3 regions of the Erwinia sp. E_sp_B01_1 genome follow, and region 1 is predicted to be linked to each of the others. Evidence: predicted binding sites of a transcription regulator. Region 1 holds the regulator's gene; each other region holds the start of a gene.
The links. Region 1 encodes LexA, which represses DNA repair genes until DNA is damaged. Its sites were predicted from a motif close to TNCTGTATGTACATACAGNA; they were not measured.

Region 1 (3,280 bases):
CAGCGACAGGCCGCGCAATATCAGGAACACCGTTACGGCCAGCCATAACCCGTGGTTGCCAAGCACCGGCACGGTAAACAGCGTCAGCCCGTATCCGGCGGCCGCCACAACCATGCCGTTACGCATTTCACTGGCTCTTGTGGCACCGATAAACATGCCATCAAGCAGATAACACCATACGCCGCACACCGGCAGCACAATTTGCCAGAACAGATAGCTGTCGGCCTGCTGCTGTAACTCCGGTAGAGAAGTGAGTAAGGCAACGATATGTGTGCCACCCAATGCGTAAATGGCTGAGAAGAGTAACGCGACCAGCCCGGCCTGCCGACAGGCGGCATGCCATACCAGCAGCAATTTGCTGGCATCTCTGGCACCGAAGGCTTCCCCGGAGCAGGCCTCCACCGCGTAGGCGAAGCCATCCAGCGCATAGGCTGTGAAGGTCAGGAACATTAACAGGACCGCGTTCACGGCCACGATTTCGCCCCCCAGCCGCGCTCCGAAGATGGTCAGCGAGACAAAACAGAGTTGCAGCAGTAAAGAGCGAAGCATGATGTCGCGGTTCAGCCGCAGCAAACGCCCGAAATTGCCCCGCCATGCGTTTTTAAACAGGGAAAATGAAATCCCCCTCAGCTTTATTACCCGCCAGACCATCACCAGACCGATGAAAAACGTGGCGTACTCTGCTATCACCGTTGCTGCTGCTGCGCCCTGCACGCCCCAGTTCAGACCGATAACAAACCACAAATCCAGCACAATATTGACCAGGTTCCCCACTACCAGCAGGATCACCGGCGCACGAGCGTACTGAACGCCCAGTAGCCAGCCAAGCAGCACCAGGTTTGCCAGGGTAGCGGGCGCGCTTAACCAGCGGATGTGCATAAACAGGGAAGCCTGATGCAAAACATCCGCATCGCCGCCGACGATCGACAGCGCCAGTGAGTTGAGGGGGGATTTGAGCAGAATAAACAGCAGGCCAGCGATCAGCGCAATACAGAGAGGTTGCATCAGCGCGCGGGCAAGAGCAGGTTTGTCTTTGGCACCAAAAGCCTGAGCAGTCAGCCCGGTGGTGCTCATCCGCAGGAACAGCAGCAGCATAAAGAGGAAGCTGGTTGCGGTAGTGCCGACGGCAACGCCGCCCAGATAGGTGGGACTGTCAAGATGGCCGATGACCGCCGTATCCACCAGCCCGAGCAGCGGGACGGTGATATTCGACAGGATCATTGGCAGCGCCAGCCGCCAGAGGTTTTTATCTGAGTGAGAGAAGAACCGCATGGCCATCCACTGTGCGACGGGCTTAAAGCCGTGCCGCAGGCACCGGAAGCAGGTACCACGGCAATAAAAACGCGCCGCCGGGGCCGCGCGTCCGGGTCAGGCTGTTACAGCCAGTTGCCGTTGCGGATCACCCCGACGGCCAGACCTTCAATCGACAGCGTCTGCTGACGGAGATCCACCACAATCGGCTGAAACTCGCTGTTTTCAGGCAGCAGATGCACAATATTGCCCTGCTTTTTCAGACGCTTTACCGTGACTTCATCATCAATGCGCGCAACCACTACCTGACCATTACGCACATCCTGAGTTTTATGCACGGCAAGCAGGTCGCCATCCATAATACCGATATCTTTCATCGACATTCCGCTGACGCGCAGCAGGAAATCGGCGCCAGGCTTGAACAATTCAGGATCGACCTGATAGTGTCCTTCGATATGCTGTTCTGCGAGCAGAGGCTCACCGGCTGCCACGCGGCCAATCAGCGGCAGGCCGTCTTCCTCTTCCATCATCAGACGGATACCCCTGGAGGCTCCGGAGACAATCTCAATCACGCCTTTACGCGCCAGCGCCTTCAGGTGCTCTTCAGCCGCATTCGGGGAACGGAAACCGAGCTGTGTGGCGATTTCTGCCCGCGTCGGTGGCATACCGGTCTGGTTAATGTGGGCGCGTATCAGGTCATAAACCTGCTGCTGCCGTGCCGTTAGTGCTTTCATCCCGCCCCCTGGTTGTTTATACAGTCGACTGTGAGTATATACAGGTATTTCCAGGATGAAAACCTAAAGATGCGTAAAAAATAGCGGTATGTGACAAAGGGAAGAAAAGGCCGCCATCAGCGCAGCAGCAGCATCGCCCAGACAAAAACGGCCAGTAAAATGGTGATTAATACGGCGGCAGAGCCCATATCCTTGGCACGCCCCGATAAAGGGTGAAATTCGCTGCCGATACGATCCACCACGGCTTCCAGGGCACTGTTAAGAATTTCAACGATGATGACCAGCACGACAGACCCGATGAGCAGCACGCGGGTAACAGCATCCACATCCAGCCAGCAGGCCACAACAACCGCCACAATAGCGGCCACGGCTTCCTGACGAAATGCCGCTTCGTTCTGCCACGCTGCGCGTATTCCTTTCCATGAATAGCCTGCGGCTTTGAAAATACGGGTCAGTCCGGTGACGTTATTTGCCATAATGAGGGAACCCTTTGTGATGTTTACCGTCAATGTCTGGGTGGCGCACATTTTGCAACACCACAGATCTCACTGGCGCTTTCTGGTATGCTTGCGGCGCTTTGCTAACAAGAGGCTTCATGTTATCTATGTCAGGTTGGCGTAACTTATATTATAACTTATTGAATTTTCCAGTTAAATTACTGGTAAAAAGTAAAGCGATCCCCGCTGAGCCGGTCGTTGAGCTGGCGCTGGATACATCGCGCCCCATTATGTATGTGCTGCCTTATGATTCAAAGGCCGATCTTCTGGCGCTGCGTGAACAATGCCGCAAACAGGATCTTCCCGATCCCTTAGATCCGCTGGAAATCGACGGCACTGTGCTGCCTCGTCATGTGTTTATCCATGATGGCCCGCGCGTCTTCCCCTATTTCGTGCCAAATCTGGAATCTGTAAAACTGTTCCATGAATATCTGGACCTTCATCGCAGCAACCCTCTGCTTGATGTGCAGATGGTGCCGGTGTCGGTGATGTTTGGCCGCGCGCCAGGCCGCGAAGTACAGGGTGATGAACAGCCGCATCTGCGGGTACTCAACGGCATCCAGAAATTTTTCGCGGTGCTGTGGCTGGGTCGTGACAGCTTTGTGCGTTTCTCCCCTATCGTCTCCCTGCGCCGTATGGCGACGGAACACGGTACGGATAAAACCATCGCGCAGAAGCTGGCGAGAGTGGCAAGAATGCACTTTGCCCGCCAGCGCCGGGCAGCCATTGGCCCCCGTCTGCCGGTGCGTCAGGATCTGTTTAACAAGCTTCTGCAATCCAAGGCCATTGCCAAAGCGG
Region 2 (3,280 bases), 1.7 Mb from region 1:
GACGGGGCTTGATTATGGCCTGCGTGAGTTTAAATTTTTCCCGGCTGAAGCGAATGGCGGGGTAAAAGCGCTGCAGGCGATTGGCGGACCCTTCCCTCAGGTGCGTTTCTGCCCGACTGGCGGCATCTCTCCGGCCAACTACCGTGATTATCTGGCGCTGAAAAGCGTGTTATGTATCGGGGGTTCCTGGCTGGTGCCAGCGGATGCGCTGGAAGCGGGGGATTACGACCGTATTACTCAACTGGCGCGCGAAGCGGTAGCTGGCGCCCGCTAAATAGTTTGGTTCAGGTTTCTGTGATCGCCTGATTCCGCAGCTAAAAGCCTGATGCCCGGGTGCCGATAAGGGTAACCTGGGCAGACGCAATTAGCGTTATCCGTAACAGTTTCGCCGTCCCTGGCGCATGACGCTTTATGAACCTGCCTGGGCCCCTTGCCTTAGTCGTCGGGGCATCAGGGGCTAAAGGCTATTACCCGCTGACTTTTACGCCAGCTGCGCACTTGATGGCGCGCTCAATCGCCAGATCAATGTTGTCGCCAGTGGCCAGCGCCACACCCAGACGGCGCTTGCCGCGGATTTCTGGTTTACCAAATAAACGAACCTGCAAGCCTGCTCCCAGCACATCACCCAGATTCGCGAATTGCACATTATCGCTGTCCAGCTCTGGCAAAATGACCGCGGAAGCAGCAGCGCCATACTGGCGAATGCCGCCAACAGGCAGGCCGAGGAAGGCGCGAACATGCAGGGCGAATTCAGAGAGATCCTGAGAAATCAGAGTTACCATACCGGTGTCGTGTGGGCGAGGAGAGACTTCGCTGAAGACGACCTCATCGCCACAGACGAACAGTTCCACGCCAAACAGGCCATGTCCACCCAGTGCCTTCACGACCTGCTCAGCAATCTGCTCAGCGCGTTCCAGCGCCAGAGCACTCATCTGCTGCGGCTGCCAGGATTCGCGATAGTCACCGTCTTCCTGACGGTGACCAATTGGCGCGCAGAAGTGGATGCCGTCCACGGCGCTGATGGTCAGCAGGGTAATTTCAAAGTCAAACTTCACCACGCCTTCAACGATCACGCGTCCGGCACCGGCACGTCCACCTTGTTGCGCATATGCCCAGGCGGAGTCAAGCTGTGAGGCTTCACGGATAAAGCTCTGACCTTTACCGGAAGAACTCATTACCGGCTTAACGATGCACGGGAAGCCAATTTCATCAGCGGCTTTTTTAAAAGCATCTATGCTGTCGGCAAACTGATAGCTGGATGTCGGTAATGCCAGCTCCTCTGCCGCCAGACGACGGATACCCTCGCGGTTCATGGTCAGGCGGGCTGCGCGGGCTGTAGGCACTACGTGTTGACCCTGTTTTTCCAGCTCAATCAGCATGTCGGTGGCAATAGCTTCAATTTCCGGCACGATATAATCCGGACGTTCCAGCGCGACAAGCGCTTTCAGCGCTTCGCCATCCAGCATATTGATGACATGGCTGCGGTGTGCCACATGCATAGCCGGGGCATCGGCATAGCGATCGACTGCAATTACCTCGACGCCAAGACGCTGACATTCCAGCGCCACTTCTTTGCCCAGTTCACCTGAACCTAACAGCATTACACGGGTTGCGGCAGGGCGCAGCGCGGTTCCAAGAGTGGTCATAGTCTCTACCTGATTGGATGAAAAAAACGCGCGCAGTATAAACGAAAACGATTGCGCGTACATCAGCTTTCCAGGCTTGAGCAAAAAATGGCGGGCTGATATACTGTATAAAAATACAGTTAAACGAGGTGAGAACTATGGCTGTTGAAATCAAATATGTTGTCGTCAGAAAAGGTGAGGAAAAGATGACATTCGCCAGTAAGAAAGAAGCCGACGCGTACGATAAAATGCTCGACATGGCAGAAGTCTTTACAGACTGGCTGAGTGACTCGTCGCTGATCATGGAAGAAGATCAGCGTGAAGCACTGGGAATGTTCCTTGCCGGGAATAAAGAGGCTCTTCAGCACATTCTGCGTACCAGCAAAATGCCTGAAGCCAGCGACCCGGCCACGGGGAAAGAAGCGTCATCTGCTGCAGAGGGAAATTCTGAAGCCCTGAGCGCTGACGAAACTGCCCCAGAAGGTGATGACGAAGAGGCTGAAGCCTCGGCAGCCCAGAGTGGCAAAGCGGCGAAAACCAAATCCGCCGCCCGTGCCAGCAAAGCGGCCTGATTTACAGTGTCGCAGCGCAGACTCGTTTAAGGGCATGCATCGCCTCTTTTGCGACCTCTGCCGGGGGCTGCTGGTGGTAACCGTCATTAAACACCTCCAGCCCCAGGGGGCCGCTATAGCCCTGAGCATGCAGGTAGTTAAGCAGGGTATAAAGCGGGAAACTTCCCTGGCCCGGCAGCAGCCGCTGGTGGCGTGCCGTGTCTACCAGATCCTCCCGGGCGGGGAGGGTAGCCAGGTCAGAGAGCTGTACCAGAAAGATCTTCTCCATCGGTATGCCCGCCAGGTCAGCCAGGGTGCGGTTCCTTGCAAAGATATGGAAGGCATCCACCACCAGGCCGAGGTTCGGTTCATCCACTTTCTGTACCAGCTTCCACGCAGCCGCCGTGTTGTTGATATGCGTGCTCCAGGCCATCGCCTCAAAAGCCACCCGCAGTCCGCGCTGGCCCGCTTCCCTGGCAAGCCAGCGAATATCTTCCTCTTCACGCTCCGCAATACAGGCTGAGTGGGTAGACGCCGGGGTCAGCAGCGTTGTGGCCCCCAGGCTTACTGCGGTATCCAGCATTTTCAGTGCTTCCTGCCGCTTAGGCTCACGCTGATCGTCTGGCGCACCATCAAAATCCAGCAGTACCTGATAGTCAGTTAACCCCAGTTTCTGTTGCTCCAGTAACCTGGCAACATCGCCGGCATTTCCCTGAGCTGCTTCAACATCCTGACGCCACAGTTCAACCTGGCTAAAGCCCGCTTCTGCAGCCGCCAGGAGTTTTCCTTCCGGGCTTCCGCCTAAAAGAACCGTATTGATAAACAGCGGATTCTCACTGAAACGCGTCATGGTATTCCCTTCTTAAAGTGTTCAAAAATTCAGAAGCAATAAAAATGTGTCTTCATGCAAGGTAATATTTAGTGCTTACAGAGCCTTACCTCCACATCAAGTATAGCGACATGGACAAATTTGCTGTGCAGGATGAGGCATTTAAGGTTTTCCAGGCTTTTCCTCGCTTGACGCTTCTTGACGCATACCGCTCTATGCTGGTGGTTTTCCGGCAACAGAGATCAACATATGACTAACTGGCTGCAGCAGATTCA
Region 3 (3,280 bases), 1.9 Mb from region 1:
GAAAAGGTCGTAAACCATCTGCGGAATTGCCCGGTGGCGTTCCATTCCCGCCCCCGCCAGCAGGGCGATTTGCAGGTTTTCCTCCACGCTGAGCTGTGAGAAGAGCTGGCGGCCCTGTGGCACATAACCGATCCCCAGAGCGGCACGCTGCTCCATCGGCTGCAACAGCAAATTCTGCGGCGGGAGATTCTCCTCCTGCCAGATCATCGAGCCGCTGTTGATGGGCAGATGCCCCATGATGCAGTTAACCAGCGTGGTTTTGCCCATACCCGGCTGCCCCAGAACACCCGTACAGGTGCCAGGCGGGAGGTCTAAATCCACATCCCACAGGATGTGATTCTGGCCGTAAAATTGGTTGATTGAACGTAAGCTGAGCATCTGACACTCTCCTCCAGACAGTTTTCGATCGCACCTGACTGCCTCCGCTCTGCGTCGTGTGGCAAACAGTCGTCAACGTTTCCTGCGAAACGCCTGCGGCTTTGTGCTCCTCGCTCTGGTGTCAGAAAGCGTGAGGCGGTGAAATGAACCTGCAATTGGCAGGCCAACATAGCGAAAGTCCTGGAAAAACCTCTGAGCCCTGATGATTAGCCTGTGTAACTAGTAATAAAAGTTACATAATTTCCCGGGGGAATATTTAGCTGCACTTTGCAGGTGCTGTGGGGGAGAAGGTGATGGTGCAACTGCCAGTTAGCGAAGCATTCTGGCGCTGTCATGAAAGTGAAAAAAAGCGCAAAAAAGGGTGGCGATACAGGAGGGAATATGCCTTTCAGTACCATTAAACCCTGGGGCAAAGGCGAAAATAAACCAAAAAAATTTTTTGCGAAGCGGATCGCACCCGGTTAGTGCTTTATACACATCAGACGGGTCGGGCGCTGATATCAGTTATCCACCATTCCTGTGGATAACCATGTGTATGAGCGTCTGAAAACTTACGGAAAGCGAGAGCGGGCGCGGGTTGAGCACGAGTTGGCGTTAAACTCATCTTTCCCTTCAACTATTTATAAATCAATAACTTATTGAAAAGCAAGCTTACGAAAATTCGCCCTTATCCCCGTCATGGCATTTTGTCAGCGAGGCTTGACAAATGTTAAACTTCTGACCCCTGTTGGGGATAACCTCTGCGCGCTTTCTTTTCATCACGCCTGGTTGAAACGGCAAAGTGACGTTATGCTTGCTTCTGTTGCATCATGCAAAATTACTGGGTTTATATCCAGTCTTTTTTGTTGGTAAAATCGCAACGGCAGAGTAAAATCAGGATCCAGTTCGTGCAATTCATTACCAGGTAGCCATTCAATGAGCAAAGTCTTTAAACTCAACTCCGATTTCAAACCCTCCGGTGACCAGCCCGAGGCTATCCGTCGCCTTGAAGAGGGACTGGAAGACGGGCTGGCGCATCAGACGCTGCTCGGGGTCACCGGCTCTGGTAAAACCTTTACCGTGGCCAACGTCATTGCCGATCTGAATCGCCCGACGATGGTACTGGCACCCAACAAAACCCTGGCCGCGCAGCTCTATGGCGAGATGAAAGAGTTTTTCCCGGATAACGCGGTGGAGTATTTCGTCTCCTACTACGACTATTATCAGCCGGAAGCCTACGTCCCAAGCTCTGACACCTTTATCGAAAAGGATGCGTCGGTGAACGAACACATCGAGCAGATGCGTCTCTCTGCCACCAAAGCGTTGCTGGAGCGGCGGGATGTGATAGTGGTGGCTTCGGTCTCGGCTATTTACGGTCTGGGCGATCCGGACCTCTATCTGAAGATGATGCTGCACCTGTCGCGCGGCATGGTGATTGACCAGCGCGCGATCCTGCGCCGGCTGTCAGAATTGCAGTACACCCGTAACGATCAGGCTTTCCAGCGTGGCACCTTCCGCGTGCGGGGCGAGGTGATCGATATCTTCCCGGCGGAATCTGACGACTATGCGCTGCGCGTTGAGCTGTTTGATGAAGAGGTGGAACGTCTGTCGATCTTTGATCCGCTCACCGGGCAGGTCAGTTCAATCGTGCCGCGTTACACCATCTACCCTAAAACGCACTACGTTACGCCGCGCGAGCGCATCCTACAGGCGATGGAAGAGATAAAGGTGGAGCTGGCCGATCGCCGCAAAGTGCTGATGGCCAACAACAAGCTGCTGGAAGAGCAGCGCATCTCGCAGCGTACGCAGTTTGACCTGGAAATGATGAATGAGCTGGGCTACTGCTCAGGCATTGAAAACTACTCGCGCTACCTCTCTGCCCGTGGGCCAGGCGAAGCGCCTCCCACGCTGTTTGATTATCTGCCTGCGGATGGCCTGCTGGTGATTGATGAATCCCACGTTACCATCCCACAGATAGGCGGCATGTATAAGGGTGACCGCGCAAGGAAAGAGACGCTGGTGGAGTATGGTTTCCGTCTGCCCTCCGCGCTGGATAACCGCCCGATGAAGTTTGAGGAGTTTGAGGGGCTTGCTCCCCAGACGATCTATGTTTCCGCCACGCCTGGCAATTACGAGCTGGAAAAATCGGGTGGCGATGTGGTCGATCAGGTTGTGCGGCCTACCGGCCTGCTGGACCCACTAATTGAAGTGCGTCCGGTAGCCACCCAGGTTGATGACCTGCTGTCGGAGATCCGTAAGCGGGCAGCGATTGATGAACGCGTGCTGGTCACGGTACTGACCAAGCGCATGGCGGAAGATTTAACCGAGTATCTGACCGAACATGGCGAGCGCGTACGCTATCTGCACTCAGATATCGACACCGTTGAGCGCGTGGAAATTATTCGCGATCTGCGTCTGGGTAAATTCGATGTGCTGGTGGGTATTAACCTGTTGAGGGAAGGGCTGGATATGCCGGAGGTTTCCCTGGTCGCTATCCTGGATGCGGATAAAGAAGGCTTCCTGCGTTCAGAACGCTCGCTGATCCAGACCATTGGTCGCGCCGCACGTAACATCAACGGTAAAGCTATTCTCTACGGCGATAAAATCACGCCGTCGATGTTCAGAGCCATTGGTGAAACGGAACGTCGCCGCGAGAAGCAGGAAATTTACAACGCTGAGAACGGCATCGTACCGCAGGGGCTTAACAAGAAAATCGCTGATATTCTTGAGCTTGGGCAGGGGCTTAACAAGAACAAAACCAAAGGGCGTGGCAAAACTTCCCGCACCATTGTGGAAGATGATGCACAGCCGGTGGATCTCTCGCCGAAAGGGCTGCAGAAAAAAATCCACGAGCTGGAGGCCAGAATGCAGCAGCATGCGCAGAACCTGGAGTTTGAAGAGGCCGCTAACGTGCGCGATCAGC

Region 2: a site for LexA is predicted at 1,748-1,767, ahead of VRC33_RS12850 (YebG family protein). Genes of this name have one in related genera too.
Region 3: a site for LexA is predicted at 1,197-1,216, ahead of uvrB (excinuclease ABC subunit UvrB). Genes of this name have one in related genera too.

Annotation. Positions count from the first base shown of each region.
Region 1 covers NZ_CP142208.1:4,414,363-4,417,642, forward strand. Annotated here, with positions in the region: gene dinF (MATE family efflux transporter DinF) at 1-1,272, opposite strand, end outside; gene lexA (transcriptional repressor LexA) at 1,377-1,985, opposite strand; gene VRC33_RS20525 (diacylglycerol kinase) at 2,102-2,461, opposite strand; partial or broken gene plsB (glycerol-3-phosphate 1-O-acyltransferase PlsB) at 2,590-3,280, shown strand, end outside.
Region 2 covers NZ_CP142208.1:2,709,366-2,712,645, reverse strand. Annotated here, with positions in the region: gene VRC33_RS12860 (bifunctional 4-hydroxy-2-oxoglutarate aldolase/2-dehydro-3-deoxy-phosphogluconate aldolase) at 1-274, shown strand, start outside; gene purT (formate-dependent phosphoribosylglycinamide formyltransferase) at 468-1,646, opposite strand; gene VRC33_RS12850 (YebG family protein) at 1,784-2,197, shown strand; gene VRC33_RS12845 (sugar phosphate isomerase/epimerase family protein) at 2,199-3,026, opposite strand; gene VRC33_RS12840 (DUF533 domain-containing protein) at 3,255-3,280, shown strand, end outside.
Region 3 covers NZ_CP142208.1:1,472,761-1,476,040, forward strand. Annotated here, with positions in the region: gene VRC33_RS07245 (ATP-binding cassette domain-containing protein) at 1-378, opposite strand, end outside; gene uvrB (excinuclease ABC subunit UvrB) at 1,294-3,280, shown strand, end outside.